3 regions of the Lysobacter firmicutimachus genome follow, and region 2 is predicted to be linked to each of the others. Evidence: riboswitches for the same ligand, from Rfam matches in the RefSeq annotation. Region 2 holds a riboswitch; each other region holds the start of a gene.
What was found. Region 2 has a riboswitch for cobalamin ahead of V2J18_RS06630 (cobaltochelatase subunit CobN). Riboswitches for the same ligand answer to the same signal wherever they lie in the genome.
Positions count from the first base shown of each region.

Region 1 (9,670 bases), 2.6 Mb from region 2:
CGATTTCCTGGCCCTGCCCGGCATCCGCCAGGCCATGCTCGGCGCACAGCCCATCCAGCGCGGCTGGTAATCCGCCAGGCGCCGACGCGACGGGCGCTTTAATCGCGGCGCTTGCCGCCGCCCTTGCGCGCGACGACCTTGTCGGCCGGTTTGTCGGTCGCCTCGTCGTCCGCGACCGCCGCCGCCAGCGGCGGCAGCGCGGGCTCGTGCAGGTACAAGTCGGCCGGGCTGTCGTTCGGGCAGCTGCGGTCCGGGAAACCATGGCGCGACTGCACGTCGCGCGCGCAATCGGGCAGTTCGCCGAAATCCTTGCCGGCGGCCATGCACTGCGCGTCGACCTCGCGCCGTACCTGTTCGCGCCTGCGCACGAAGTCCTCGCCGCATTTGCGGGTCAGGCGGATGCGGTCGAGATCGTCCTGGGCGGCGTTGCTGCCGTCCAGGCCGTACAAGGTCAATTCGTCGGGCGTGAGGATGCGCAGATCGCGGTTGGCGATGGTCATCATCAGATCGGCGACTGCGGTGGCGACGCCGTTGCGCTCCAGGTAGTCGCGCACTTCGCGGCTGATCGCGCGCAGTTCGCGGCTGAGTTCGGCGCGCGAGGTCGCGGTGGAACGGTCGCGCATCAGCCGATGGATGCCGACCTTGCCCTCGACCGAGCGGGTGTCGCCGGCGGCCAGCACCAGTACGCAGGCGCTGTGGCAGACCGCGCCGTCCCGGACCCAGATCGACCAGCCCGACTCGGCGATCGAGTCGCCGGCGCGGATCGCCTCTTCGACGTGGCCGCCGCTGGAATCGATGTCGAGGACCCGGGTCGGGATCTCCATCCGCGTCGCCATCGCCGCGACGCGCTGCACCAGGGCGGTGAAGCCGGCGCCGATCTTGCCTTCGTAGCGCACCCGCACCACCCCGGCCGACTGGCACGGCGCCAGGGCGTCGACCAGGCTGAAGAAATCCAGCCCGCTCAGGCGCTCGCCGTCGCCGTCGCCCAGGTAGTCGTAGCCGCAGCTGATCCGCGCACTGCCGTTGTCGAGCTTGGCCGGCGGCCAGTAGGTGCCACGCAAGACTTCCGCCTCGCTGGGCGGCGTCGAGCGCGCCGGTGACGCCGCCCGCGCCGGCTCGTTCTGGCTGCCCAGGGTCACCGCCTCGCTGCGGGCCGGATCGGGTGCGGCGTCCTTCGCGCAGCCTGCCAGGCCCAGCAGACACAAACCCAGCGCAAGCGACCATCTGTAAAACATGTTCCACCCATCGGATTCGGGATTGCGGGCCGTCCCGGGCCCGCCTCGCGCATCGTTGCGACGATGCCACGTTAGCCGCAGCCGTTATCCGACTCAACGGCGTCGCGACGCCGCAAGCGGCCGCCGCGGCCGTGCGCTTCATCTTCGTCGGCGCCGCATGAACGCCAGCCGGCGAAATCCGCCTCGCGCGCGCCCCGTCGCCGGACCCGTGCGCAGCCGGCAGACCGGGCAAAGCCGCGCGCACCGATTGACTCCGCCGGCCGCGCTGCGTAACTTGGCGTCGTTACGGTGAACATCGCTTCATAAAGATATAGCGATGCGACACGCCGCCACCGGTCCCCCGGAGGCGGCCAGAGGGAATCCGGTGCGAATCCGGAGCTGCCCCGCAGCGGTATGGGAAACGAACGGGCCTTGGCACTGGGCGGTAATGCCTGGGAAGCGGCCTCAGTAGGAGAAGCCTGAAACGGGAAACGCGTGGTCAGGAACGAGCCGTGCTCGTTCCTCCCCCCCTTCCCGGCTTCAAGTCCCGAGCCCGAAGACCTGCCGCGACCGGAAGGCTCGCCTTCCGTCCGACTCCGGCGCGTGCGCCGGTCGCGCGCCCTCGCGGCGCCGGCCGCCGCGCGCAGCCGGCTCGCCCGCGGGGGCGAAGGTCGAAACCAGGGTCGTCGCAGCCGGGCGCGCCAGCGCCGGGCCGGCGCCGCCGTGGTCTCCTTCGTTGCCCTGCGTCATGCCCACGCATCGCAGGTACTCATCATGATCAGCGTTACCCATCTCGGCTTCCCGCGCATCGGCGCGCGGCGCGAGCTCAAGCAGGCCCTGGAATCGTTCTGGAAAGGCGAGTCCGCGGCCGACGCCCTGTACGCCGCCGCCGCAGCGCTACGCGAACGCCACTGGCGCCTGGCCGGCGCCGCCGGCGCCGACAGCGTGCCGTGCAACGACTTCTCCCTTTACGACCAGGCGCTCGACACCGCGGTGCTGTTCGACGCGATTCCGGCCAGTCACCGCGAGCTGTACGAACACGATCCGTTGGCCGGCTACTTCGCCCTCGCCCGCGGCGTGCAGGACGGACGGCGCGATCTGCACGCGCTGGAAATGACCAAGTGGTTCGACACCAACTACCACTACCTGGTGCCGCAGTTCGAGCCCGGCCAACGCTTCGCCCTGCGCGCCGACAAGCCGCTGGCCGAACTGGCCCAGGCGCAGGCGCTGGGCCTGCAGGCGCGGCCGGTGCTGCTCGGCCCGGTGACCTGGCTCAAGCTCGGCAAGCGCCGCGACGGCGGCGACCCGCGCGAACTGCTCGAGGCCCTGCTGCCGGCGTATGCGCAGTTGCTGGAACGGCTCAAGGCCGCCGGCGCGCAATGGGTGCAGATCGACGAGCCGGCGCTGGTGCTGGACCTGGACGACGCCGACCGCGCCGCCTACCGCCGCGCCTACGCCGCCCTGGCCGAGGCCGACGCGCCGCAGCGCCTGCTGGCCACTTACTTCGGCGGGCTCGGCGACAATGCCGCGCTGGCGGCGCAATTGCCGGTGCAGGGCCTGCACCTGGATCTGGTGCGCGCACCGCAGCAACTGGAAAGCCTGCTCGCCCTGCTGCCGGCCGAGCGCGCGCTGAGCCTGGGCGTGGTCGACGGCCGCAACATCTGGCGCGCCGATCTCGATGCGGCGCTGAGCCTGGCGCGCCGCGCCGGCGAACGTGCGCGCTGGCTGGCGCCGTCGTGTTCGCTGCTGCACGTGCCGACCGATCTGGAACTGGAACGCAAGCTGCCCGGGCCGCTACGGCAGTGGATGGCCTACGCCAAGCAGAAGATCGAAGAACTGCGCCTGCTCGCCGACGCCCTGGCCGGCGACGAGCGCGCTGCGCGCGAACTGGCCGCCGCCGCGAGCGCGCGCGCCGCGCGCCTGGCCTCGCCGCTGCTGCGCCATCCGCAGGTGCGCAAGCGCCTGGCCGACGTGCGCCCTGAAATGGGCCGGCGCGCCTCGCCGTATCCGCGCCGCATCGCCTTGCAGCAAAAACGCCTCGGCTTGCCGCCGTTTCCGACCACCACCATCGGCTCGTTTCCGCAGACCGCGCAGGTGCGGCGCGCGCGCGCCGAGCACAAGGCCGGACGCCTGGACGACGCCGGCTATCGCCGCTTCCTGGAACAGGAAACCCGCGACTGCTTGAAGGAGCAGGAAGCGCTGGGCCTGGACCTGCTGGTGCACGGCGAATTCGAACGCAACGACATGGTCGAGTACTTCGGCGAGCGGCTCGACGGCTTCGCCTTCACCGCCCACGGCTGGGTGCAGAGCTACGGCTCGCGCTGCGTCAAGCCGCCGGTGTTGTACGGCGACGTGGCGCGGCCCAAGCCGATGACCGTGCGCTGGACCCGCTACGCCCAGACCCAGACCGAGCGTCCGGTCAAGGGCATGCTGACCGGCCCGGTGACGATCCTGCAGTGGTCGTTCGTGCGCGACGACCAGCCGCGCGCCGACAGCTGCCGGCAGATCGCCCTGGCCTTGCGCGAAGAAGTGCAGGACCTGGACGCGGCCGGCATCGCCGCGATCCAGATCGACGAGCCCGCGTTGCGCGAAGGCCTGCCGCTGCGCCGCGCCGACTGGCCGGCTTACCTGGCCTGGGCCGGCGACTGCTTCCGCCTCGCCGCCAGCGGGGTCAGCGACGCGACCCAGATCCACACCCACATGTGCTACGCCGAGTTCAACGACATCATCGAGGCGGTCGCCGCGCTCGACGCCGACGTGATCTCGATCGAGACCTCGCGCTCGCGCATGGAGCTGCTCGACGCCTTCGCCCGCTACCGCTATCCCAACGGCATCGGCCCGGGGGTCTACGACATCCACTCGCCGCGGGTGCCGAGCGAGGCGGAAATGCGCGCGCTGCTCGACAAGGCCCTGCAGGTGCTGGCGCCGGAGCAACTGTGGGTGAACCCGGACTGCGGCCTGAAGACCCGCGGCTGGCCGGAAGTGCGCGCGGCGTTGCAGGCGATGGTGCAGGCCGCGCGCGGCCTGCGCGAATCGGTCGCCGCACCGGCCTGAGCGACCGGCAAGCTTGCGCGGTTGCTGTTGCTGTTGCTGTTGCTTTTGAGCTTGGCGTCGCGACGGACTCGCCAGAACAAAAGCAGTCCCGGAGGGAGGCCCGCAGGGAGGCGGGCCGTGCGCAGCCAGGCCAGGGAGGGCCTGTGCGGAGCAGCCCTGCGCAAACCTTGCCCCATAGCGGCTCTTGATTCGAAACAGTTGTGGCGTTTTCTTTGGTTACTTTTGACCGAAGGAAATCCCGTGGGACGTTGTCGCCTTGGACAAAGAAAGTGACCCGGCCGCTTGCGGACGGAAGCATTGAAGCTCTGAAGACTTCGAAGCCTTCGAACGACAAACGGCGCGAGACCGCAGCAGTGCGGTCGCGGCTTACGCCGCTCCTACAGGGGGCTTGGACAAAGAAAGTGACCCGGCCGCTTGCGGACGGAAGCTTGGCTTTAGAGCTTTAGAGCTTTAAAGCTTCAAAGCTTTAAAGCTTTAAAGCTTTGAAGCTTTCGAAGCCTTCGAACGGCAAACGGCGCGAGATCGCAGCAGCGCGGTCGCGGCTTACGCCGCTCCTACAGGGGCAAAAGAAAAAGCCCCGCGGATGCGGGGCTCTTCCGGATCGTTGCCTACGCCGGGGGCGCCGGCGACCGCCGCTTACTTGGCGGCGACGACCTTGACCATTTCCAGGCACTTGTTCGAGTAGCCCCACTCGTTGTCGTACCAGCTGACCAGCTTGACGAAGGTGCCGTCCAGGGCGATGCCGGCCTCGGCGTCGAAGATCGAGGTGCGCGCGTCGCCGCGGAAGTCGGTCGCCACGACCTTGTCTTCGGTGTAGCCCAGCACGCCCTTCAGCGCGCCTTCCGACTGCGCCTTCATCTCGGCGCAGATCTCGGCGTAGGTGGCTTCCTTGGTCAGCTCGACGGTCAGGTCGACCACCGACACGTCCGAGGTCGGCACGCGGAACGACATGCCGGTGAGCTTCTTGTTGAGTTCCGGAATCACCACGCCGACCGCCTTGGCCGCGCCGGTGCTGGACGGGATGATGTTCTCCAGGATGCCGCGGCCGCCGCGCCAGTCCTTGTTGGACGGGCCGTCGACGGTCTTCTGGGTGGCGGTGGCGGCGTGCACGGTGGTCATCAGGCCGCGCTTGATGCCCCACTTGTCGTTCAGCACCTTGGCCAGCGGGGCCAGGCAGTTGGTGGTGCACGAGGCGTTGGAGACGATCGCTTCGCCCTTGTAGGTCTTGTCGTTGACGCCGTAGACGAACATCGGCGTGTCGTCCTTCGACGGCGCCGACAGCACCACCTTCTTGGCGCCCGCATCGAGATGCTTCTGCGCGGTGGCCTTGTCCAGGAACAGGCCGGTGGACTCGATCACCACCTCGGCGCCGACCTCGTCCCACTTCAGGTTGGCCGGGTCGCGTTCCTGGGTCAGACGGATCTTCTTGCCGTTGACGATCAGGGTGTTGCCTTCGACCGCGACCGTGCCCTTGAAGCGGCCGTGGACCGAGTCGTACTGCAGCATGTAAGCCAGGTAGTCCGGCTCGAGCAGATCGTTGATGGCGACGATTTCGATCTCGTTGCCGAAGTTCTGCACGGCCGCGCGCAGGACATTGCGCCCGATGCGGCCGAAGCCGTTGATGCCTACCTTGATCGTCATTGAGGTACTCCTGCGGCCGCCCCGGGGCGGGTCGTTTGGGGAAACCGCCATTCTAACAAGCCCCGCCCCCGGCCCGCAGGACCGGCACCCGACGGTCTCCGGGGCCGGGGGCCGGGGGCCGGACGGGCGGCAAGGGGGCCGGAAAGGACTGGGATCGGGGTCAAAGTTTGATTTTGCCGCCCCTCTTTAGAGTGCGCAGTGGCGCAAGCCCCGTTCAGCATGATTACAATCCGGCCTTTCCGACCACCCAGGGGACTCAAGGAATGAACCATCGTCTGATCGGCGGCGCCCTCGCCGCAGCCCTCGCCTGCGCGGCCCAGCCGGCCCTGGCCCAGCAAGCCGGCAACTTCACCGTCGGCATCGGCGTCCACCAGGTCAACCCGAAGTCCAACAACGGCACCGTCCTCAACGGTGCGGCCCAGTTGGAAATCGACGACAACGTCCAGCCGACCTTCACTTTCGAATACTTCATCCGCGAGAACCTCGGCATCGAGGTGCTGGCCGCAACGCCGTTCAAGCACGACATCGCGGTCAAGGGCGTGGGCAAGGTCGGCGAGACCAAGCACCTGCCGCCGACCTTCTCGCTGCAGTACCACTGGAACAGCCGCGGTACCGTCTCGCCCTTCGTCGGCGTCGGCATCAACTACACGACCTTCTTCAGCGAGAAGACCACCGGCGCGCTGGACGGGCTGGACCTGCGCCTGGAAGACTCGGTCGGCGTCGCCGCCCACGCCGGCATCGACTTCATCCTCAGCGAGCGCAGCGCGATCCGCGTCGATGCGCGCTGGATGGACATCCGCAGCGACGTCGAGCTGGAAGGCGAGAAGATCGGCAAGGCCGACATCGACCCGACCGTGTACGGCCTGGCCTACGTGATGAAGTTCTGATCCGCGGCGGGCTTCGGCCCGTCGTTCCGGCCGCCGCCGCGCCCGCGGCGCGGCCGTCGCGCGGCGACCGCGAGCGACGCCGCGCACCGCCATGTTCGGACAGTCGCGGCCCGGCCGGCTCGGCTAAAGTGCGTCCGATGAACGCATCCGGTCACCGCTCACGTCCGTCTTCCCTGGCCGCGCGCGCGCTGCGCCCGCTGGCCTGCGCCGCGCTGTTGCTGACCGTGCCCGCGCAGGGCCTGGCCTGGGGTCCGCAAGGCCATCGCCTGGTCGCTGCCCTGGCCTGGGACGGCATGACCCCGCAGGCCCGCGCCGAGGCGCTGCAGTTGCTCGCCGGCGAAGCCGACCCGAGCCTGCCCGGCATCGCCAACTGGGCCGACGAACTGCGGGCCAACGACCCCAAGCTCGGCAAGCTCAGCGCCAAGTGGCATTACGTCAACCTGGCCGAACGCACGGCCGGCGACGATTGCGGCTACGAGCCGGCCCGGCATTGCCCCAACGGCGACTGCGCGATCGAGGCGATCCGCACTCAGACCGCGATCCTCGCCGACCCCGGCCGCAGCCGCGCAGAACGCCGGCAGGCGCTGAAGTTCGTGGTCCACCTGGTCGGCGACGTGCACCAGCCGCTGCATGCCGGCTATGCCGACGACAAGGGCGGCAACGATTTCCAGATCCATATCGACGGCGAGCCCGAGCCCGCCGACGGCTACGGCACCAACCTGCATTCGCTGTGGGACAGCCGCATGTTGACGATGGCCCGGCTCGACGACGCGGCTTATCTGGCCAAGTTGCGGCGCAGCCCGGTGCCGGCGGCGAAGGCGACCGGCGTGCCGCCGGCGGCTGCGGACTGGGCCCGGCAATCGTGCCGGATCGCCGAGCGACCGGGCCTGTACCCGCCCAGCCATACCCTCGCCCCGGCCTATGTCGCGACCTGGCGGCCGGTCGCCGAGCAGCAGCTGCGGCTCGGCGGCGCGCGCCTGGCCGCGGTGCTCAATGCCGCGCTCGCGCCCAAGCGCTGAACCAGGGCCGCGGCGCCCTGCGGGCGCCGTATCCTTCGCGGTAGCCCCTCGTCGCAGGAGACCGGCATGACGCCGCAGGTTCTGCCCTTCCACCATCGAGACACCGGCACCTGGTCCTACCTGGTCGCCGACGCCGATAGCGGCGCGGCGGCGATCGTCGACCCGGTGCTGGACTACCAGGCGGCATCCGCGCGCACCGCGCTCGATTCCGCGCAACGCTTGCTCGATGCGGCCGCGCAGCGCGGTTGGCGGATCGAGTGGCTGCTGGAAACCCACGCCCACGCCGACCACCTCAGCGCTGCGCACGCGCTGCGCGAGCGCCTGCGCACCGCCGGCGGCGCGCCGCAGTTGGCGATCGGCCGCGGCATCGAGCAGGTGCGGCGCCACTTCGCGCCGCTGTTCGGCCTGCCGGCGCACGACCCGGCGCCGGCCTTCGACCGCCTGTTCGACGACGACGAACGCTTCCGCATCGGCGGCCTGCCGGCGCAGGCGATTCCGGTGCCCGGCCACACCCGCGACAGTCTGGCCTATCTGATCGGCGATGCCTTGTTCGTGGGCGACTCGCTGTTCCTGCCCGACAGCGGCACCGCGCGCTGCGATTTCCCCGGCGGCGACGCGGCCCAGTTGTACCGCTCGATCCAACGCCTGTACGCCCTGCCCGACGCCACCCGCGTGTTCGTCTGCCACGACTACGGCCAGCCCGACCGCGAACCGGCCTGCGAAACCACCATCGGCGAACAGAAGCGCAGCAACGCGCATGTGCGCGCCGATACCGGCGAGGCCGAGTTCGTGGCCCTGCGCCAGGCGCGCGACGCGACCCTGGCGGTGCCGGCGCTGATCCTGCCGGCGCTGCAGGTCAACCTGCGCGGCGGCGCCCTGCCCGAGCCGGACGCCGACGGCCAGCGCTATCTGAAACTGCCGCTCGACCGCCTCTGACGCGATCGCCCATCGGCGCGGAGGACGCTCTCCGGCGGCCGATCGCGCCGGCCGGATCGCGTCCGGCGCGGTGGGTGCGCCAGGCCGAATCGATCCGGACCATCGACGCGCCCTGAGCGCAGGCACGGCGGCGGCGCTTCGCGCTACTCTCGCCCTACCCCACACGCCGAGGCTTCGCGCCATGCTCCGCCCGTTCCGCCGCTTGCTCGGCGCCTTGTGCGTCGCCGGCCTGCTCGCCGGTCCGCTCGCCGCGCAATCGCGCCACGATGCCGCCCCGGTCACGGTATTCGCCGCCGCCAGCCTCAAAGAGTCGCTGGACGAAGCCGCCGCCGCGTTCCGGCGCAGCGGCGGCGCGCCGGTGCGGGTGTCCTACGCGGCCAGCTCTGCGCTGGCGCGCCAGATCGAACAGGGCGCGCCGGCCGATGCCTTCGTCTCGGCCGACCTGGAGTGGATGGACTATCTGCAAGAGCGCGGCCTGATCGACGTCCCCAGCCGGCGCAACCTGCTCGGCAACCGGTTGGTGCTGATCGCGCCGCAAGCCAGCCGCGCGCCCGCGGTGGCGCTCAAGCCCGGGGTGGATCTCAAGCCGCTGCTCGGCGACGGCCGCCTGGCCCTGGCCCTGACCGCGAGCGTGCCGGCCGGCAAGTACGCCCGCGCCGCCTTCGTCCGTTACGGCGTCTGGGCCGCGCTGCAACCGCGCGTGGCCGAAGCCGAGAACGTGCGCGCCGCGCTGATGCTGGTCGCGCGCGGCGAAGCGCCGCTGGGCGTGGTCTACGCCAGCGATGCGCGCGCCGAACCGAAGGTGCGGGTATTGGCGACGTTTCCCGCCGACAGCCATCCGCCGATCGTCTATCCGGTGGCGCGGCTGGTCTCGAGCAAGAACCCGGGCGCGGCCGCGTTCGTGCGCTGGCTGGGCACG
Region 1 covers NZ_JBANDL010000002.1:4,162,245-4,171,914, forward strand. Annotated here, with positions in the region: gene V2J18_RS18020 (aldo/keto reductase) at 1-70, shown strand, start outside; partial or broken gene V2J18_RS18025 (COG3904 family protein) at 62-1,235, opposite strand; cobalamin riboswitch at 1,569-1,781, shown strand; gene metE (5-methyltetrahydropteroyltriglutamate--homocysteine S-methyltransferase) at 1,989-4,268, shown strand; gene gap (type I glyceraldehyde-3-phosphate dehydrogenase) at 4,905-5,909, opposite strand; gene V2J18_RS18040 (OmpW/AlkL family protein) at 6,173-6,796, shown strand; gene V2J18_RS18045 (S1/P1 nuclease) at 6,934-7,815, shown strand; gene V2J18_RS18050 (MBL fold metallo-hydrolase) at 7,882-8,751, shown strand; gene modA (molybdate ABC transporter substrate-binding protein) at 8,933-9,670, shown strand, end outside.
Region 1: another riboswitch for cobalamin. It lies ahead of metE (5-methyltetrahydropteroyltriglutamate--homocysteine S-methyltransferase); the one in region 2 lies ahead of V2J18_RS06630 (cobaltochelatase subunit CobN).

Region 2 (9,670 bases):
CGGCGACCTGGTGTTCTTCGGCAGCCGCGGCAACGTCAGCCATGTCGGCATCTACGTCGGCGAAGGCCGTTTCGTCCACGCCCCCAGCACCGGCGGCACGGTTCGCCTGGACCGGCTCGACGGCCCTTATTGGGTCGATCACTACAGCGGCGCCAAGCGAGTGCTGAACAAGTGATCCGACTTTCCTGAACGGGGGTCGGCACCGGGTCGCGGTTAAAAATGTGAATCAAATCACGCGCTTGTTAACGAGCATCTAACGAAATTTAAACCAATGTCTCCGGCGCCCCGGGCATCATCCTTCCCCGGTGACGACTTCGTGATGACTGCGTGACGCCTCAATTCACTCGCCAACGCCGCCAGGCTGCTACCCCCGAAGCCCCCCTGGCCCAGAGCACCCGCACCGCTCGGGCTACCCAACGTCTCCTGCTCACCGCCGCGCTGGCGGTTTGCGCCCTTCCCGCTTTCGCCCAGTCCTCGACCGCCACCGGCCTGTCGATGGGCGCCCTGCCCGGCGGCCCCTCGCTGCGCAACGATTCGGCCGACGCGCCGGAGTCCACCGCCGGCAGCATGCTGCCGGAGGCGATGACCCTGTCCGACCGCGCGCTGCTGCTGGCCACCGACCTGAACCGCCTGCTCGGCCCGAACGCCAACCTGGGCAAGGCCGACCTGCCGGTCGCCGAACAGAGCCGGATCAAGAGCCTGCTGCAACGCGCCCTGGGCCTGCTCGGCACGCCCTACCGCTGGGGCGGCAGCAGCCCCGACCAGGGCTTCGATTGCAGCGGCCTGGTCGGCTACGTGTTCCGCAACGCCCTGGGCATCGAACTGCCGCGCGTCTCGCGCGAGATGGCCAAGACCGGCGCAGTGATCGACCGCGCCTCGATGACCGAGGGCGACCTGGTGTTCTTCGGCCGCCGCGGCCGGGTCGACCATGTCGGCATCTACCTCGGCGACGGCCGCTTCGTCCACGCTCCGCGCACCGGCAAGGACGTCACCGTGTCCAGCCTGGACACCGGCTACTGGAGCGGCAAGTTCATGGAAGCCCGCCGCGTCGACGGCATCTGAGGCGACCGCCCGAGCATCCCAACACAAGCCGCCTTCGGGCGGCTTGTTCGTTTTGGGGCCGCGGCGGCGCGATCGGCCGGTGGCGCCGTGGTTGCCAGGCCCGGGTCATGGCTTGCGCCGCTCCTACTCCCGCGACGGTTTCGGGCTTCGATCAATGGCGATGGCGTTGGTTTCTCTGCGCGTTCCGTGGTCGCGGCTTACGCCGCTCCTACAGGGAGACATGGGGAAGGACGCGGCGAGAGTGAAGGATGGCGGTCGCGGCTTGCGCCGCTCCTACTCCCGCGACGGTTTCGGGCTTCGATCAATGGCGATGGGGTTAGTTTCTCTGCGCGTCCCGTGGTCGCGGCTTACGCCGCTCCTACAGGGGCATGGGGCAAGGACGCGGCGAGAGTGGAGGATAGCGGTCGCGGCTTGCGCCGCTCCTGCTCCCGCGACGGTTTCGGGCTTCGATCAATGGCGATGGCGTTGGTTTCTCTGCGCGTCCCGTGGTCGCGGCTTACGCCGCTCCTACAGGGGCCGGTGCCGCTCAGCGCTCGATCAGGATCAGCTTGCCGGTCTTGGGGTCGCGGTAGACCTGGCCGACCTCCTGGTAGCCCGGCCCGGCGCCCTGCTGCCCGCGATGCGGGCGCTCGATCGCCTTGCCGCGCGCGACCTCGACCGGAGTGCGCTGCGGCGTCACCGCGGTGATCGCGGCGAGCAGGCCGCAGGCGAACACCAGCATCACGTCGACCAGATTGACCAGGCTGGCGCGCGGGTCTTCGTCGTCGTGGTCGAAACGCGTGCGCAGCCGGCGCCGCGCCGCGCGCGAGGCGCGCACGCTCATGCCGCCGCCTCCATGCGTTCGAGCAATTCCTCGTACCAGCGCCGGCGCAGGCGGCCGATCCACAGTCCGGCGATGCCGGCGATCAGGCCGAGCACGGTAGCGTCGAAGGCCACCGTGACCGCGCTGGCGAGCTGGGCCGGATCGCCCTGGCCGAGCGCGGCCAAGCCGGGGCCGAGCGGGATGATGGTCGCCATCAGGCCCAGCATCGGCGGCACCCGCGCCAGCAGATCGCAGCGCTCGATGCGCCGCCGCGCCAGGCGCTCGACCAGGGCCGGATCGCCGGCGCGCTCGAGCCGGCGCAGGCCCAGCCAGCGTTCGCCGATCGCCAGGCCGGCCTCGATCAGGGCCGCGCCGCAGGCCGCCAACAGCACCGCCATCGCCACCGGCAACAGCCGCGCGATCAGGTGGTGCAGCCAGTCGAAATGCGTCATCCACTCCATCGTCGTCTTACCTCGTATTCGTTGACCTGGTCGATCGCGCGGGCGCAGCGGCCCGCGCTCTACCTCATCCCGCCCGCGCCGCCGGCACCGCCAGGCCGCGGCGCAGGCCGAAGCCGAGCAGCAGCGCGATCGCCAGCGCGATCAGCGCCGACGGCAGCGGATGGCGCTGGACCAGCGCCACCGGCGCCAGGGTCGACAGTTCGCTGACGTGCGCGTTGCGCGCCGGCTCGGCCGGCTTGGCGGGCGCCTGCTTCGAACCGGCCTGCTTCGATCCGGACTGCTTCGATTCGGGCGGCTTCGGTGCGGCCTGCGGCGCCGGCACGGGCGGCGACGGGCGATTCGATGCCGCGGCCCGCATCGCCGCCTGCTGCGCGCGCGCGGTCTCGCCGCGTGCGAACGTCGACACCGCGCCGCGCTCGCCGCGCGCACGCGCCAACACTTCGGCCACCTGCGCCTGCGCTGCCGGCGACAGCCGCGGTTGCAGCCAGCCCCACAGCGGGTGGTCCGGCGCGGCGTGGCCGCTGCCCGGCAGGCCGTTGCGCGCGACCAGCGCGGCCAGTTGCTCGCCCAGGCGCGCGAGGTTGGCCTCGGGCGTCTTCCAATAGCCCTTCTGCGCCGCCACCAGCATCAGCGCCAGCATGTGCGCCTTGGCCTGCTGGGCGTGGCCGCGCTCGAGGAAGTCGGCGACGCCGAGGCGGTAGCGGTCGTCGAGGTAGACGCTCTGCACTTCGTCCCAGGCCCAGCCGTGGATCACGTCCGGCCGGGTCACCTGCCAGCCCCACAGGTTTTCCAGGAACTCCTGACTGACCGTGCGCGCGCCGGCATAGCCGTGTTTCATCAGCGGGCGGATCCAGGCGGGATTGAGGTAACGGCCGCGGAACTCGCGCAGCAGCGCGGCTTCCAGCGGCTCGACGTCGGCGCGCTCGGCGTCGGCGTTGTACAGCACCTGCGCCTGCGGCACGCGCCCGGTCAGGGTTTCCACCGCCAGCGACAGGCCGCCGAAGTAGTCGAAGGCATCGTTGTTGTCGAGCAGGCCGTACAGGTGCGAGGCGCGGCCGTGGTAGCTGCGCTCGACTCGGCCCAGGCCGATCTCGAACGCGCGATGCGCGGCGCTGCCGTTGGCGTCGAGACCGTAGGCATGCCCCATGCGATTGAGATAGGCGCGGCCGATCTGGCGCCGTTCGCTCCAGGCGCCGGAGCGCTCGGTGAGCCGATTGACGCCGGCGCCGTACGCGCCGGGCGCATCGCCGAACACCCGCCAGGCCGCCTCGCGGCCGGCGTCGGCCAACGGCACGCCCTGCGCGCGCAGGGCGTCGGTGCGCTGCAACCATTCGCGAGCGACGCCGTTGCCGGCCACCGCTTCCTCACCGAATTCAACCTGCTCGCCCAGCGGCGCCAACGCCGCCGCCAAGGCCGGCGCCAACTCCGGCCGTTGCGCGCGCAGGGTCTTGGCGCTCGCCGCCAGGGCCAGGCGGCCGCCGCGGTCGAGCAACTGCACCAGGTTCGGATAGAGGTCGCGGAACAAGCCCGAGGTGGTGACGATGACGTCGCGGCGCGGCTGCCCCTGCGGCATCGGCTTGAGTTCCAGCCCCTGGACGATGCCGCGTGCGTTCCAGCGCGGCTGCACGCCCATCAGCGCCAGCGAGAAGCCGACCATGACGCCTTCGTCGCGCACCGCGTCGGACGCCCACAACACCACGCCCTCGCTGCCGCTGCGGCCGTCGCTGCGCGCCAGCACCCGCGCCGCCTGTTCGGCGCCCAGGCGCTGCGCCAGCGGCGACGGCAGCACGTCGCCGTCGAGGCCATGGAAGTTGCGCCCGGTCGGCAGCGATTCCGGCGCGCGCAAAGGGTCGTTGCCCTTGCCCGGCCGGACGAAGCCGCCGTCCAGGCCGTGCAGCAGCGCGGCCATTTCCGCCGGCGGCGATTCGATCAGTTTGCCGCGCAGGGCCTCGCGTTCGCCCAGGCCGCGCATCGAGTCGAGCATCGTGTCGAGCTGGCCCCCGTCCCAGGCCTGGCCGAACACGTGCAGGCCGTGCGGCATGAACTTTTCCTGCAGCTTGGTCAGGTAGTGGCCGATCTCGTGCGCGAGCAGGTCGTCGTCGGCCTGCTCGAAGCCGATCCCGCGCACCTGCAGCACGTCGGCCATGCTCGCCTCGAGTTCGGCGCGCAGCTGCAGCGCCTCGACCTGGGCGCGCATCTCGCTCGCGGCCTGGGCGCGCAGCGGTTCGCTGCTGCTGCTCTCGAAGCTTTCGACCAACTGGCGCAGGGTCAGCAGGCGGTCGTACAGCGAGGTCGCCGCCAACGGCGGGGTCAGGTGATCGACCATCACCGCCAGGCCGCGGCGCTTGGCCTGGGTGCCTTCGCCGACGCCGTCGACGATGTAGGGATAGATCCCGGGCACGTCGCCGGCGATCAGGCGCGAGTAATCGTCCTCGGCCAGGCCGACCGCCTTGCCGGGCAGGAACTCGTAAGTGGAATGGCGGCCGATGTGGACGATGGCGTCGGCGCGGAACACGTCGCGCAGCCAGTGGTAGTAAGCCAGGTATTGGTGCGGCGGCGGGATCTGGGTGTTGGCGTGCAGCAGTTCCTCGTCGACCTCCCAACCGCGCGGCGGCTGCGGGCCGATGAACACGTTGCCCAGGCGCAGGCCCGGCAACACCACGGTGTCGTCGTGCACCATCACCTTGCCTGGCGCGCGGCCCCAGCCGCGCAGGCCCGGCACCTGCAGCGCCAGCAGGCGGCGCTGCGCGGCGCCGGCGTCGGCGCAGGGCGCTTCGGCCGCCGCAGCCTCAGCCTTGAGGCAGCGCAGATGGGCTTGGATCAGGTGGCGGAACTCGGCCAACGCCGTGTCGCGTGCCGGATGATCGATGCCTTCGAGCAGATGCAGCAGTTCGCGTTCGGCATCGCGCACCCGGCGTTCGCCGAGTTCGGTCTCGTGCGCGGCGCGCGCCAGCGCGACCTGCGCCTGCAGGCGCGCCAGCGGGCCGTCGCTGACCTCGCCCTGCACCGCCGCCGGCAGGGTCGCGAACCAGCGCCGATAGTCGTCGCCGGACAGGGTGGTCGCCTGGGCCGCCATCGCCGCCAGTTCGCCGCCGTCCTCGGGCGTGTTGACGCCGAGCTGCATCATCCGCTCGAGCAAGGCCTCCGGCGTGGCCGGCAGGTCGTCGATGCGATAGCCGTGGTCGCGCATGGTCCGCAGCATGCCGTGCAGCGAAGCCGGCACGTCGAGGTTGTCGGCGCCGATGTTCTGCCGGCCGGGCGGGTGGTTGTAATAGATCAGGGCGATGCGCCGTTCGCTCGCCGGCTTGGCGCGCAGCGCGCGCCAGCGCCGGGCGCGCTCGACCAGGGCGCGCATCTCGCCGCTCAGCGGCTCGGGCCGCTGCAGGCGCACCCCGGTCAGCGGATCGATGCGCGGCGCGCCGGCCGCGGCCAGCACCATCGGCTGGCTGCTGCCCTGCAGCTCCGACATCGCGACCCGGTACTGCACGCTGGAGGCCGGCAGGCCGTCGCCGGACAAACGCCATTGCGCTTGGCCGCGATCGAGCAGGCGGATCGCCTTGAACACCGGCACGTCGAGCGCGGCGATCGCGCGGGTCGCCGCGTCGCGGCCTTCGGCGGCGCCGACCACGAAGTCCTGCAGCACCACCAGCCCGGCCAGCGGCTGCGCGCCGAGCATGGCACGCAGGTTCTGCACCGCCTGCAGCGACGCCTCGCCCCAGCGTGCGTACAGCCCCAGGCAGGCCAGTCCCTGCGCCTGCGCTTGTGCGCACAGCGCGTCGCCGGTGGCGACGTCGGCGTTGTTGAGGTCCAGCACCGCCAGCAGCGGCCGGGCATCGGCGGCCGGCGCGGCGACCGCCGCGCCGTTCTGGCGCAGCACCAGATCCGGCTGCGGCTGCGCCGCCGGCACCGCGCCGCCGTCGAGCAGAAAGGCGTAGCTGCGCTGCAGGTTGCGGTTGCCGCCTTCGCGCCACAGCGCGCGCAGGTCGAGCCATTCGCCGGCGAAGGCGTCGCCGCGGGCGCGCCGGACCAGCTCGGGCGGCGGCGTTTCGGCGGTGACGCGGATCAGTTCGTCGGCGCTGAATGCGCCCAGGCCGTGACCTTCGCGATGGCTGGACTGGGTCAGGCCGGCTTCGCCGTGAAAGGCGTACAGGCGCTGCGGACCGCGTCCACGCTGACGCAACCAGGACGCCGCCTCGCGCAGGCGCACGCCCTGTTCGCCGAACAAGGCCACTGCGATCACCGCGTCGCTGCCGCCGACCAGTTCGCGCAGTTGCCCGCGATCCAGGGCTTCGAGCTGCTGCGGCGTGCGCAGCACGATGCGGTCGCCGGGTCGGGTCGCCAACAATTCGCGTGCGGCCTCGGCCGCTTCCGGCGCGGCGCGCTCGGAGACTACGCCGAACACGGTCTTGGCCGGGGCGGCGGCGGCGAACGCCAGCAGGGCCGCGGCGCCCAAGGCGCGCCATCGGCGAGCGACCGCATGCCCAAGGACTCCGCGCTCACGGACACCACGCTCGACAACACCACGCGCAACACGCATCGACGGCCTCGCTCGCCGCACGCCCTGTGCGGAGCTGGATGAAGGAGGCGAACGACGGACGAAGAGACAGGCCACGGACCCGGTGCACGGGCGCGCGACGCCGCCCTCCGCGACGTCCACCGCGTACGCACCGGCCGGTCTCCGGGCTTGCGGGGGCCGGGACGAACCCGGCGCATCGGCGCCTTCCCGGAGCGCAGGCTCCAGTGGCTGGGCGAGTGCGGGCGGTTCGCATCCACGCCGGACGCGACCGCCGGCCGTCGCCGACGTGCCGATGCTTTACCCGCCTACCGTTGCAGGGGCAGCGCCGGACTGGTCCGCAGCCTCGCGGACGCACCGGCTTCCCGTTTAACCGCGTCGCCGGAGGGCGAGGCGGCACCAGATGCAAAGCGCGCGCAATCTAGCACAGCGCGCCGGCACGGCGCGGACGCGGGAGTATGGAGACGGCGGCAGCGTGCCGAGCCGGTGGGCGCCGCGTTGGGCGTGCGGAGCCCATCCTCCCGCGCTGCGAACCCCGCTCAGCAACCCAGTTGCGCCGGGCGCTGGCCCACTCTTTCGAAGGGGGCGATCGATGACGCGCCGACTCCCCGCACGCCGCTCACCCCTCGTGCACGTAACGCTCGACCGTCGCCTCGATGCCCTTGCTGAGTTCCATGATCTTCAGCGCGTACTCGGCCAGGCGCTTGTCGTCCTCGGTCAGCGGCGTCCACGCCGGCACCGGCGTCGGCTTGCCCTCGGCGTCCATCGCCACGAACACGATCACGCAGTGGGTGCACAGGCGCTCTTCGGCCACGCCGTCGTCCAGGCCCGGGTCGCGCGCCTTCACGTCGACCGCGAAGTGCATGCTGCTGGTGCCGGTGTGGATCAGCTTGGTGTGCACGGTGACCAGGTCGCTGATCCGGATCGGCGCGACGAAGCGGATGCCGCCGACCGCGACGGTGACGCTGTACTTGCCGCTCCAGCCGACCGCCGCGGCGTAGCCGGCCTGGTCGATCCACTTCATGACCATGCCGCCGTGGACCTTGCCGCCGTAGTTGACGTCGGTCGGCTGGGCCAGGAAGCGCAGGTTCAGTTCGCGTTGCTGCCCTTTCATGCTCAGCCCTCCCGCACGACCTTGATGTGCCGCACCACCGCGGCGCCGACCCGCTGCACGGCTTCGCGCTGGCGCTCGTCGTTGAGCTGGCCGTAGTCGGCGAGCTTGTCGCCGGCCTGGCCGACCGCGACCTGTTGCGGCACCACCAGCAGCCCGAGCTTGGCCAGCGCATCGCGCAGCACCAGCAGCGAGCGCAGCCCGCCGAGCGGCCCCGGCGACGCCGAGACGATGCCGGCGACCTTGTCGGCGAACAGCGCGGTACCGGAGCGGCCGTCCGCGAGCGGGCGCGAGATCCAGTCCAGAGTGTTCTTGACCAGGGCCGGCATCGAACCGTTGTACTCCGGCGTGCTGATCAGCAGGCCGTCGTGCTCGGCCATCAGCGCCTGCAGCCGGCGCGCGTTGTCGGGCATGGCCTCGGCTTCGATGTCGCCGTCGTAGATCGGCAACGCGTAGTCGCGCAGTTCGATCAGGGTCACTTCGGCGCCGGCGGCGCGCGCCCCCTCGGCCAGGACCGGGATCAGGCGGCGGTTGAAGGAGCCCTGGCGCAGGCTGCCGGCGAAAGCCAGCAGGCGCGGGGTGGCGGAAGGAATGGCGGCGGACATGGCGGGCTCCGTGGCGAAGCGGGAATTATGCGCGAGCCCCTCCGGCAGCGGGAGCTTGCGCGGCGACGGCGGCGGCGCGATGCTCGCGGCCACCGACCCTGGGGAGGCGCGGACCATGGCACGTACGATCCTGGCAGTGGTCGCCGGCATGCTGGTGGCGATGGCGACGATGAAGTTGTTCGAGTTCGGCTCGGCCCGCCTGCACCCGTTCCCGCCCGGCGCCGACCCGCGCGACATGGCGGCTTGGGCCGCGCATGTGGCCGACGCACCGTTCGCCGCCCTGGCCCCGGTGGTCGCCGGCTGGACCGTGGCCGCCTTCGACGGCGGCCTGGTCGCGGCGTTGATCTCGCGCCGGCACCGGCGCGGCGCCGCGCTGGTCGTCGGCGCGCTGATCGTCTGCGGCGTGATCGCGGTCAATGCGATGTTCGCCCACCCGCTATGGATGCTGATCGCCGGCCTGCTGCTGCCGTTGCCGGCCAGTGGGCTGGGCGCCCGCTGCGTCGCGCGCGGGCCGAAGGACCCCTGAAGAAAAAGGAACGCTGATGAAACAAGTGCTGTACGGATTCGGCGCGTTCGTGGCCGCGTTCGCCCTCGGCGCCGCCCTGGCCCGCTATGGCGCGCCCGGCGACGATACCGCGATGTGGCTCGGCGGCGGCCTGCTCGCGGTCGGCCTGATCGTCGGCTACAAGACGCTGGAAGCGGTCGCTCTGCTGATGGCGCCGTTGGTGCTGGCGCGCATGGCGCTGCGCTGGGCCGCCACCGGCCGACCGCTGGCCCCGGATCGCGACCGCGGCGAGCGCGGCGTGTGGCTGGCGCGGCTGATCTTCATACCGGTCTACGCGATCTATGCGGCGCTGACCGGCGCCGTCGTCGGCGCGTTTCCGGGCGGCCACGGCTTCTTCCTCAACGGCCTGATCTACGGTGCGGCCGGGCTGGCGTTCGCCGCGATCGCGGTCGGCGTGGTGCTGAAGTGGTTCGGCGAGAGCTGAGCGCCGCAGCGGCGTTCGCCGAAGCCCCGGCGCACATACGAACAGCCCCGGTCTGGCGACCGGGGCTGGTTCGTTGCGCCAGCGATCCGGCTCAGAAACCGGAACCGAATTCGCCGTAAGGCTTGAG
Region 2 covers NZ_JBANDL010000002.1:1,534,294-1,543,963, reverse strand. Annotated here, with positions in the region: gene V2J18_RS06650 (C40 family peptidase) at 1-175, shown strand, start outside; gene V2J18_RS06645 (C40 family peptidase) at 328-1,062, shown strand; gene V2J18_RS06640 (DUF2149 domain-containing protein) at 1,589-1,885, opposite strand; gene V2J18_RS06635 (MotA/TolQ/ExbB proton channel family protein) at 1,882-2,316, opposite strand; gene V2J18_RS06630 (cobaltochelatase subunit CobN) at 2,390-6,778, opposite strand; cobalamin riboswitch at 6,978-7,258, opposite strand; gene V2J18_RS06625 (acyl-CoA thioesterase) at 7,458-7,952, opposite strand; gene V2J18_RS06620 (NADPH-dependent FMN reductase) at 7,955-8,554, opposite strand; gene V2J18_RS06615 (hypothetical protein) at 8,670-9,080, shown strand; gene V2J18_RS06610 (hypothetical protein) at 9,097-9,543, shown strand; gene V2J18_RS06605 (M16 family metallopeptidase) at 9,635-9,670, opposite strand, start outside.

Region 3 (9,670 bases), 2.6 Mb from region 2:
AGGCGGCCGTCGACGGTCGAGCCGACGACGTCGTCGAAACGATCGCCGAACGGCAGGTGGGCGAGGATCTTGCGCGCATTGTCCTCGTTCTTGGCGGTCACCACCGCCAGGCGATGGCCCGCCGCGTGCGCCGCATCCAGCATCTCGGATACGCCGTCGTAAACGGTGTGCTCGGTCCAGCCTTCGCGGCCGTAACGCTCCAGGTACAACGCCACCGCCTGCTCGACGCGCGCCGCGTCGCCGAGCAGGGGCAGGAAGCTGGTGCGCAGCGCCGGCCCGATCCAACCGCGCAAGGCCGCCTCGTCGGGCACCGGATGCTCCAGCCGCTCCAACGCGTAAGCGATGGAGCGGGTGATGCCGAGTGAGGAATCGATCAGCGTGCCGTCGAGATCGAAGAACAGCGCGGGGCGGACGCTCACGCTCAACCCGCGCGCTGCTTCAGCGCGGCCACCGCCGGCAGTTCCTTGCCTTCCAGGAATTCGAGGAAGGCGCCGCCGCCGGTGGAGATGTAGGACACGTCGCCGGCGATGTCGTACTTATCGACCGCGGCCAGGGTGTCGCCGCCGCCGGCGATCGAGAACGCCTTGGACGCGGCGATGGCGCGCGCCAGGGTTTCGGTGCCCTTGCCGAAGGCGTCGAATTCGAACACGCCGACCGGGCCGTTCCAGACCACGGTGCCGGCGTTCTGGATCAGCTCGGCGTAGCGGGCGGCGGTGTCCGGGCCGATGTCCAGGATCATGTCGTCGGCGGCGACCGCGTCGACCGCCTTGACCGTGGCCGGGGCGTCGGCGGCGAAGGCCGGCGCCACCACCACGTCGGTCGGCACCGGGATGTCCGCGCCGCGCGCCTTGGCGTCGGCCATGATCTGCTTGGCGGTGTCGATCAGGTCGGTTTCGACCAGCGACTTGCCGACGCCGTGCCCCATCGCGGCGATGAAGGTGTTGGCGATGCCGCCGCCGACGATCAGCTGATCGACCTTGGACACCAGCGAGGACAGCAGTTCCAGCTTGGTCGAGACCTTGGAACCGGCGACGATCGCCAGCAACGGCCGCGCCGGGTTGTCCAGCGCCTTGGCCAGCGCGTCGAGTTCGGCCATCAGCAGCGGGCCGCCGGCGGCGACCTTGGCGTGGCGGATCGCACCGTGGGTGGACGCCTGGGCGCGGTGCGCGGTGCCGAACGCGTCCATCACGAACACGTCGCACAGCGCGGCGTACTGCTTGGACAGGGCCTCGTCGTCCTTGCCCTCGCCGACGTTCATGCGGCAGTTCTCCAGCAACACCAGTTGGCCCGGCTGCACTTCGACGCCGCCGACCCAATCCTTGACCAGCGGCACCTCGATGCCAAGCAGCTCGGACAGGCGCTTGGCCACCGGCGCCAGCGAATCAGCCTCACTCCACTGGCCTTCCTGGGGACGGCCCAGATGCGAGGTGACCATCACCGCCGCGCCCTTCTCCAGCGCCAGCTTCAAGGTCGGCAGGGCGGCGAGGATGCGCTGTTCCGAAGTGATCCGGCCATCGTCGATGGGCACGTTGAGATCTTCGCGGATCAGCACGCGCTTGCCGGCGAGATCGAGATCGGTCATGCGGACGATGGACACGGGGCCTCCTGAGGCGATGCGGGGAATGCGGACGGGGGACGCGACCGGCGCAGCCGGCGCCGGGAACGACTATTGTCGCGGCGCGGGAGGCCGAAAGGAACCGTTGGGGCTGAATGGTGGGGATTGGGGATTGGGGATTGGGGATTCGGGATTCGGGATTCGGGATTCGGGATTCGGGATTCGGGATTCGGGGTTCGGGATTCGGGATTCGGGGTTCGGGGTTCGGGATTCGGGATTCGGGATTCGGGATTCGGGATTCGGGATTCGGGATTCGGGATTCGGGATTCGGGATTCGGGATTCGGGATTCGGGATTCGGGGTTCGGGATTCGGGGTTCGGGATTCGGGATTCGGGATTCGGGATTCGGGGTTCGGGGTTCGGGATTCGGATTCGGATTCGGATTCGGGGATTCGGGGATTCGGGGATTCGGGGATGGTCACTACAAAGCCATCGGATGGTCTGCACGATGGTCGGACACGGTGCTTAGCAATCAACGCCGGTAGTTGCCGTTGCCGTGAACAGCTTGGCGCCGCAGCGATCTCGCGAGAACGCCCTGAAGCCCCGAAGGGCGGCCCGCAGGGAGGCGGGCCGTGCGCAGCCAGACCAGGGCGGGCCTGTGCGGAGCAGCCCGGCGAAAACCTCGTCCCATAGTGGCTTTTGATCCGAAAACAGCCATGGCGTTTTCTTTGGTTACTTTTGACCGAAGGAAATCCAGTAGAACGTTGTCGCCTTGGACTAAGAAAGTGACCCGGCCGCTTGCGGACGGAAGCTTGGCTTCGAAGCTTTGAGCTTTGAGCTTTGAAGCTTCACAGGCCTTCGAACGACAGACGCCGCGAGGCGAAAGGACGCGGTCGCGGCTTACGCCGCTCCTACAGGGGGCCCAGGACAAAGACGCGGCGAGAGTGAAGGGTGGCGGTCGCGGCTTACGCCGCTCCTACAGGGCCCAGGACAAAGCGCGGCGAGAGTGAAGGATGGCGGTCGCGGCTTGCTCCGCTCCTACCCCGCGACGGTTGCGGGCTTCGATCGATGACGCCGGCGCCGAGATTTCTGCGCGTCCCGGGTCGCGGCGTGCGCCCACAGGAAATCCCTGCGGGACACCGCTTCCTGCTGGGAGCGACGCGGCAGGGTTACGCCGCCGGCGGCGGATTCGTGCGCAGCAGGCTGAAGGCGAAACCGGCGACGATCAGCGCGCCCGCCACCAGCACCGCCCACAACGTCCACGAACGCCAATCCCGCTTCGGCGCCGGGGGTACCAGGGCCGCGTCGCCCGCCAACGGCGCCGCCGCGCCCAGGCTCGCCTCGGCCGGCTGCCAGTCGCTGCCGCGGCGCTGGCGCAAGGTCTCGATCAATTCCGCCAACGGCGAGTCGGCGCGCGTCGTGCGCGCGCTGCCGGCGACCAGGGCGTAGGGCGGCGCACCTTGGGCCAGGAACACCGCGACCTCCGGCCGATAGCCCAGGCGCAGCACCGGTTCGCCCGGCACCGCGCCGTTGGCGCGCAGCCGCCAGTAGCGGTCGCGCACTGTCGCCGCCAATTGGCGCGCGGCGGAGCGATCGTCCACGCCCTCGCCGTCGACCCGGTACGCCATCCACGGGCCGGCGCGCGCGACCCAATGCCCTTCGGCCTCGTCGCGGCTGCTCAAACGCCACTCCAGCGCATGATTGCCCGGCAGGGCCACGTCGGCCTGCTGGATCGGGAAGCGTCCGTCGAGTTCGAATTCGAACTCGACCCGGCCTTCGCTCTGCTCGATCCGGCGTCCCTTCAACTCGCGCCATTGCAAAGGCGTGGTCGCCGCATCGGCGGCCAGTTCGGCCACGACCGCGCTGATCGGCACCGCCGCGTTCGGGTCCTGCGGCGTCAGGCGCAGATAGCGCGCCTGTTCGCCGATCGGATCGAACACGATGCGCCGTTGCACCAGGCGCTGGCCGCCGCGCTGCAGATCGATCAGGCGCCCGCTGCTGGACACGGCGCGCCATTGGTCGAGATCGTCGCTGGCCTCGACCCGGTACGCCGCCTCCAGTGCCGCGCCGGGCGTCCATTCCAGTTCCAGCGCCAGGATCGGCGAACGCACCCGGCTGGCATCGATCAGCAACGCCGTCTGCGGCGGGCGCGCGGCGCCGCCGGTGCTGCGCGCCTCGACCCGGCGCAAGCGACCGTCGCTTTCGACTTCGCTGACCAATTCCCAGCCCGCACCGGCGCCGTCCGCGGGCGCCGCCGGCAAGGCGAACCAGGGCAGGCCGGCGCGCTGCGGCGCGCGCGCCAAAGGCTGTTCGGGCGCGAACACCGCCGCCGGCACCGGCTTGCCGGCGCCGTCGAGCACGTCGAGATCGCGCAACCGCGCATCGCGCGCCTGCCGGTACACCGATTCGTCGAGCACGACCCGGTAGGCGCCGCCGTCGTCGCGGCTGAGCTGCAAGGGCCATTGCCGGGCGTAATCCTCGCGCGGCGCGGCGGAGGCGAGCGCGACCGGCAGCAGGCACAGCCAGGCCAGCGCGCGCGGCGCGCGGCGGAACGAAGCGGACAGAAGATTCAAACGCCGGTCTCCGCGGAGTCGGATGAGGAAGCGGTCGAGGACGAAGAACGCGGCGTCGGCGCCGAAGCGGACGGCGGCGCCGGAGCGAAATAGCCGACCACGGTGCACAGCAGGCCGTAGGCGATGAACGAGGCGATGCCGAGCAGATTGCCGAGATGACCGCGATCGACCAGCACCAGCTTGGCCAGCACCACCGCCATCAGCACCGCGCCGGCCAGCCACAGGCCGCGTTGGCCGCGACGCGAGCCGGCGATCCAGCCGGCCACGCCGAGCACGCTCCAGACCACGGTCAGGCTGGTCTGCACCAGGCTGGTGTCGAACATCGACGGCCCCCAGGGGGTTCCGCCCCAGGCATGCGCGCTGCGCAGCACTTCCAGGGTGATCAGGCCGAAACCGGCCGCCACCAGCAGCGGTACGCGGCGCCGCTGCAGCCCGGCATCGACCCACGGCGACGCCAGCCACGCGCCGGCGATCGCCAGCGCCGCCCACTGCAGCAGACCCAGCGGATTCAACAGCGGCAGCCACGGCAGCGGCGAAGACGACGCCGGGTCGAAGGCGTACGCTGCGATCGCGGCCCACGCCGCCAACAGGAACGAGGCCAGCGCCGGCGCACGCCAACGCGGCAATTGCGCCGCCACCGGCCAGCCGACGACGCGTGGGCGCCACAGCAACAAGGCCGCGCTCAACAACATCGGCAGCAGCACCGCGGCCGCGGTCCAGCCGCTGCCATAGATCTCGTCGAGCGGCACGGCGCGGCCGTCCGGACGCAGCCAGCGATGCAGGCCGATGCCGATCGCCAAGACCCAGGCCCACAGCCAACCGCTGTGCGCGAAACCGAGCTCGGGCCCGGCACGCTCGCGCAGCGCGGCCAGGCTGCGCGCGCCGCACAGCGCGTACACCGTCCAGGCCAGCCACCCCAGAGCGGCGAACGGCTGCCCGTGCGCTTCGACCTGGGCGAACAGCAGCGGCACGGCCGCGAGCAGGGCCAGGGTCGCGGTCGCCGACAGCGCGCGCCAATCGTGGCGACGGAACACCTCGGCCGCGGCCAGGCCGGTCGCGGCGACCAGCATCAGTACGGCGTCGACGCGTTCGCGCGCTGCGACAAATTCGGCGATCTCGCTGCCGACCGCGCCCAGCCACCAGGCCAGTCCCCAGACGTAGTACGGCAGCGCCAGCCGCGGCGCGGCGCTGCGGCGATGGCTCCAGGCGCTGGCGAAACCGGCGCCGGCGATCAGCAAGGCGCCGGCGAAGCTGGGGTTGAGCAACGGCCGCTGCGCGTCCCAGACCGCATCGCTGGCGCCGATCGCGAATGCGAACGCGGCGGCCAGTTGCAGGCCGGCGCCGGTCAGTTGCGGCAGCGGGCGCCGCTGGCGCAGCCCCAGCCAGACCAGGGCCGCGCCTTCCAGCGCGAACACGCAGGCGGTGGCCTCGGCGGCCAACGCCAGCGGGATGGCCAGGGTCGCGAAGCCGACCGCAAGCAAGGCATAGGGCGTGGCCAGGCCGAGGAAGCGCGGGTCGCGACGCAGGCCAACGGCCAGCAGCGCGTACAGCGCGCCCAGGCCCAGGGCGCAGAACGCCAGCGGCATGCGCTCGCCTTCGAGCAAGCCGGCCTGCAGCGAGAACGCGATCAACGGCGTGCCGAACACCAGGCAGCCGTCGATCAGATCGCGTCGGCCGGCGGCGCGGCGGCGCGCGTACAGCACCGGGATCAGCAGGTAGAAGGCGAAGAACAGCAACAGGAAGGGTTCGCTGCTGGCGAAATGCTCGGGCCGGTAGCGCAGCACGCCCCACAAGGTGCCGATGCCCCAGGTGAAAGCGAAGCCGAGCAGGTTCAGCGCGCGCCACGGCCGCCACCAGGCGATGGCGAAGATGCCGGCGTTGAGGACGGCGTAGTAGCCGAACAGGGCGACATGGTTGCCCGAGCCGGTCGACAGCCAGATCGGCGCGAGGAAACCGGCCAGTATCGCCAGCACCGCCAGCGCGAGCGCGTTCTGCCGCACCGCCAGCACGCCGGCGCCGGCGACCAGGGCCACGCTGAGGCCGAACGCGGCGCCGGCCGGGATCATGCCGTAAAGCTTGAACGCCGCGAACACCACCAGCAGCAGCACGCCGATCGCACCGCCCTGCAGGCTCAACGCGAACGCGCGCTTGCGCTCGCGCTGGCGCCAGCCGAACACCAGCCCGGCCATCGCCGCCAGGGCCACGCCGCTCAGGCGCAACTCCATCGGCAGGCGCATCCAGCCTTGATCGCTGGCGTACTTGAGCAAAGCCGCGACGCCGGCGAACAGCACCAGCACGCCGACCTTGACCGGCACGTTGCCCTCGCTGAACCAGCGCCGCAACCAGCGCAGGCCAAGGGTGAACACATCCGGCGGCGGCGGCGCGGCCGGCGCTCGCGGCGAGGCCGGGCGCGGCGGCAACGTGGGCGGCGCGACCGCCGGCGCGGCGCGCGCGGCGGCCGGCGGCGCGGACGGCAACGGCGGCGGCTCGGGGGCGGCGGGCACCGGACCGGCCTGGGCAGCGGCCGGCGCCGGGGGCGCCGGCCGTGGCGGCGCTTCGCGCGCCATGCGCTCGGCCAGGGTCGGCGCGCGCGCTTCGGCCTCGCTGCGCAGGCCGGTCAGCGCGCGCTCCAGCTCGGCCACGCGCGACTTCAGCCCGGCGATCTGGACCAGGGCGACCACCAGCAGGACCGGCACCAGCAGCACCGCCAGCGCCAGCAACACGAGTAGTGATTCCATCACGTTTTCCCGGTCCTTATGCCGCGCACGTTACACCATGCCGGGCTTGGCGATTAAGGGGCTTGACGCTCCCTGCACATCGCCTCCTCACCAGATATCGCGTTGACGGATCGACCGAACCACACTATGTTGTGCCCGTCGGTGCCGGTCGCGAGATCGGCTGAAAAGGGAAGCCGGTAGGGGCATGGCGTTGGACGCCGCCCGAAGCCGGCGCTGCCCCGCAGCGGTATGGGAAACGAACGGGTCATGGCACTGGGCGGAGCGCCTGGGAAGCGGCCCTAGTAGGAGGAACGAGCCGAGAGCGCAGAGACCTGAGCAGCGAACGAGCGGTCGCCCCGCTCTCACTCTCATGTCTCTGCGCTCTTTCTCGCTCTGAAGTCCCGAGCCCGAAGACCTGCCGACAGCCGCGCGCCTGCACACCGCGCGGTACCGGCCCAGGAGTCTTCGGGGGAAGACGGCCGGTGTCGCAACGCGAGGGCCTCACGGCCGTCGCGTCCGTCCGTTTCGGCGCCACGCGCGGAACGGACCGCGCCCGTCTCGGCGCGTGCGACACCCTGCCAGCACGCTCCGGAGTTTCCGCGCCCGCGGGGGCACGGCCGTGCCATCGGCGACGCCGCGCGCGCGGCCCGTCGCGATGGCGCGTCCGCGTCCTCCGCACGCCGCCTTCGCGGGAAGGTCCGGCGACCCGTGCGCCCTTGCCCCGGAGTAACGCCCATGACCACGCTCGCCACCGATCCTTCCGTCGCCGCCGCCCCCGCCGGCGCCGCTTCGCCCCGCCAGGACGCGTCCGCCGCGCCCGGCTTCGCCCTGACCCCGCCCGCGGCCAACCTCACCATGAGCGTGACCAAGCGCAGCGGCCGCCGCGAACCGGTCGATCTGAACAAGATCGTGCGCGCGGTGACCCGTTGCGGCGAGGGCCTGTACTCGGTGGATCCGATGCGCGTGGCCACCCGCACCATCTCCGGCCTGTACGACGGCGCGACCACGCGCGAACTCGACGAACTGTCGATCCGCACCGCCGCCCTGCTGACCGCCGAGGAGCCCGAATACGGCCGCCTCGCCGCGCGCCTGCTGGCGGGGGTGATCGAAAAGGAAGTCGCCGGGATCGAGATCCACGCCTTCTCGCAGTCGATCCAGCGCGGCCATGAGCTGGGCCTGATCAACCAGCGCCTGCTCGAATTCGTCCAGGCCAACGCGCGCAAGCTCAACGACGCGATCGACCGCAGCCTGGACGCCAAGTTCGACTACTTCGGCCTGCGCACCCTGTACGACCGCTACCTGCTGCGCCACCCGACCGCGCGCACCGTGATCGAAACCCCGCAGCAGTTCTTCCTGCGCATCGCCTGCGCGCTGAGCGAAGACGTCGGCGACGCGCTGGCGCTGTACCGGCGCATGGCCCAGCTCGACTACATCCCGTCCTCGCCGACCCTGTTCAACGCCGGCACCACCCACGAGCAGTTGTCGAGCTGCTTCCTGCTGGATTCGCCGGACGATTCGCTGGAAGCGATCTACAAGCGCTACATGGACGTGGCCAAGCTGAGCAAGTTCAGCGGCGGCATCGGCCTGAGCTACACCCGCATCCGCTCGCGCGGCTCGCTGATCCGCTCCACCAACGGCCTGTCCAACGGCATCGTGCCGTGGCTCAAGACCCTCGACGCCTCGGTCGCCGCGGTCAACCAGGGCGGCAAGCGCAAGGGCGCGGCCTGCGTCTACCTGGAACCGTGGCACGCCGACGTCGAAGAGTTCCTGGAGCTGCGCGACAACACCGGCGACGAAGCGCGCCGCACCCACAACCTCAACCTGGCCAACTGGATTCCGGACGAATTCATGCGCCGGGTCGAGGCCGATGGCGAGTGGTCGCTGTTCGACCCGGCCAAGGTGCCGCAACTGACCGACCTGTGGGGCGAGGCGTTCGAGCGCGCCTACCACGCCGCCGAAGCCGCCGGCCTGGCGACCAAGAAGGTCAAGGCGCGCGACCTCTACGGCCGGATGATGCGCACCCTGGCGCAGACCGGCAACGGCTGGATGAACTTCAAGGACAAGTCCAACCGCGCCTGCAACCAGACCCTGTGCGACGGCAACGTGGTCCACCTGTCCAACCTGTGCACCGAGATCCTCGAGGTGACCTCGCAGGACGAAACCGCGGTGTGCAACCTGGGCTCGATCAATCTCTCCCACCACGTCGAGATTTTCGAGGACGGCAAGGGCGCATTCGACTTCGACAAGCTGGCCGAGACCGTGCGCCTGGCCGTGCGCCAGCTCGACCGGGTGATCGACCTGAACTTCTACCCGATCGAGACCGCTCGCCGCGCCAACCTCAAGTGGCGCCCGGTCGGCCTCGGCGCGATGGGCCTGCAGGACGTGTTCTTCAAGCTGCGCCTGCCGTTCGACTCCGAACCGGCGCGCAAGCTCGGCCGCGAGATCGCCGAAGCCATCTACTTCCACGCCCTGGCGGCGTCGAACGAACTGGCGATCGAGCACGGCAAGCACCCCAGCTTCGACGACACCCGCGCCAGCGCCGGCGAACTGCAGTTCGAGGCCTGGGGCGTGGAGCCCTCGCAGCCGGAACGCTGGACCGAGCTGCGCGCGCGGATCAAGCAGCACGGCCTGCGCAACTCGCTGCTGGTGGCGATCGCCCCGACCGCGACCATCGCCTCGATCGCCGGCTGCTACGAATGCATCGAACCGCAGGTATCGAACCTGTTCAAGCGCGAGACTCTGTCCGGCGACTTCCTGGTGGTCAACAAGTACCTGGTCGAGGAGCTCAAGCGCCTGGGCCTGTGGACCGCCGACATGCGCGACCGG
Region 3 covers NZ_JBANDL010000002.1:4,149,389-4,159,058, forward strand. Annotated here, with positions in the region: gene V2J18_RS17985 (HAD hydrolase-like protein) at 1-419, opposite strand, end outside; gene V2J18_RS17990 (phosphoglycerate kinase) at 422-1,597, opposite strand; gene V2J18_RS17995 (DUF3999 domain-containing protein) at 2,724-4,127, opposite strand; gene V2J18_RS18000 (DUF2339 domain-containing protein) at 4,124-6,865, opposite strand; cobalamin riboswitch at 6,988-7,281, shown strand; gene V2J18_RS18005 (ribonucleoside-diphosphate reductase subunit alpha) at 7,700-9,670, shown strand, end outside.
Region 3: another riboswitch for cobalamin. It lies ahead of V2J18_RS18005 (ribonucleoside-diphosphate reductase subunit alpha); the one in region 2 lies ahead of V2J18_RS06630 (cobaltochelatase subunit CobN).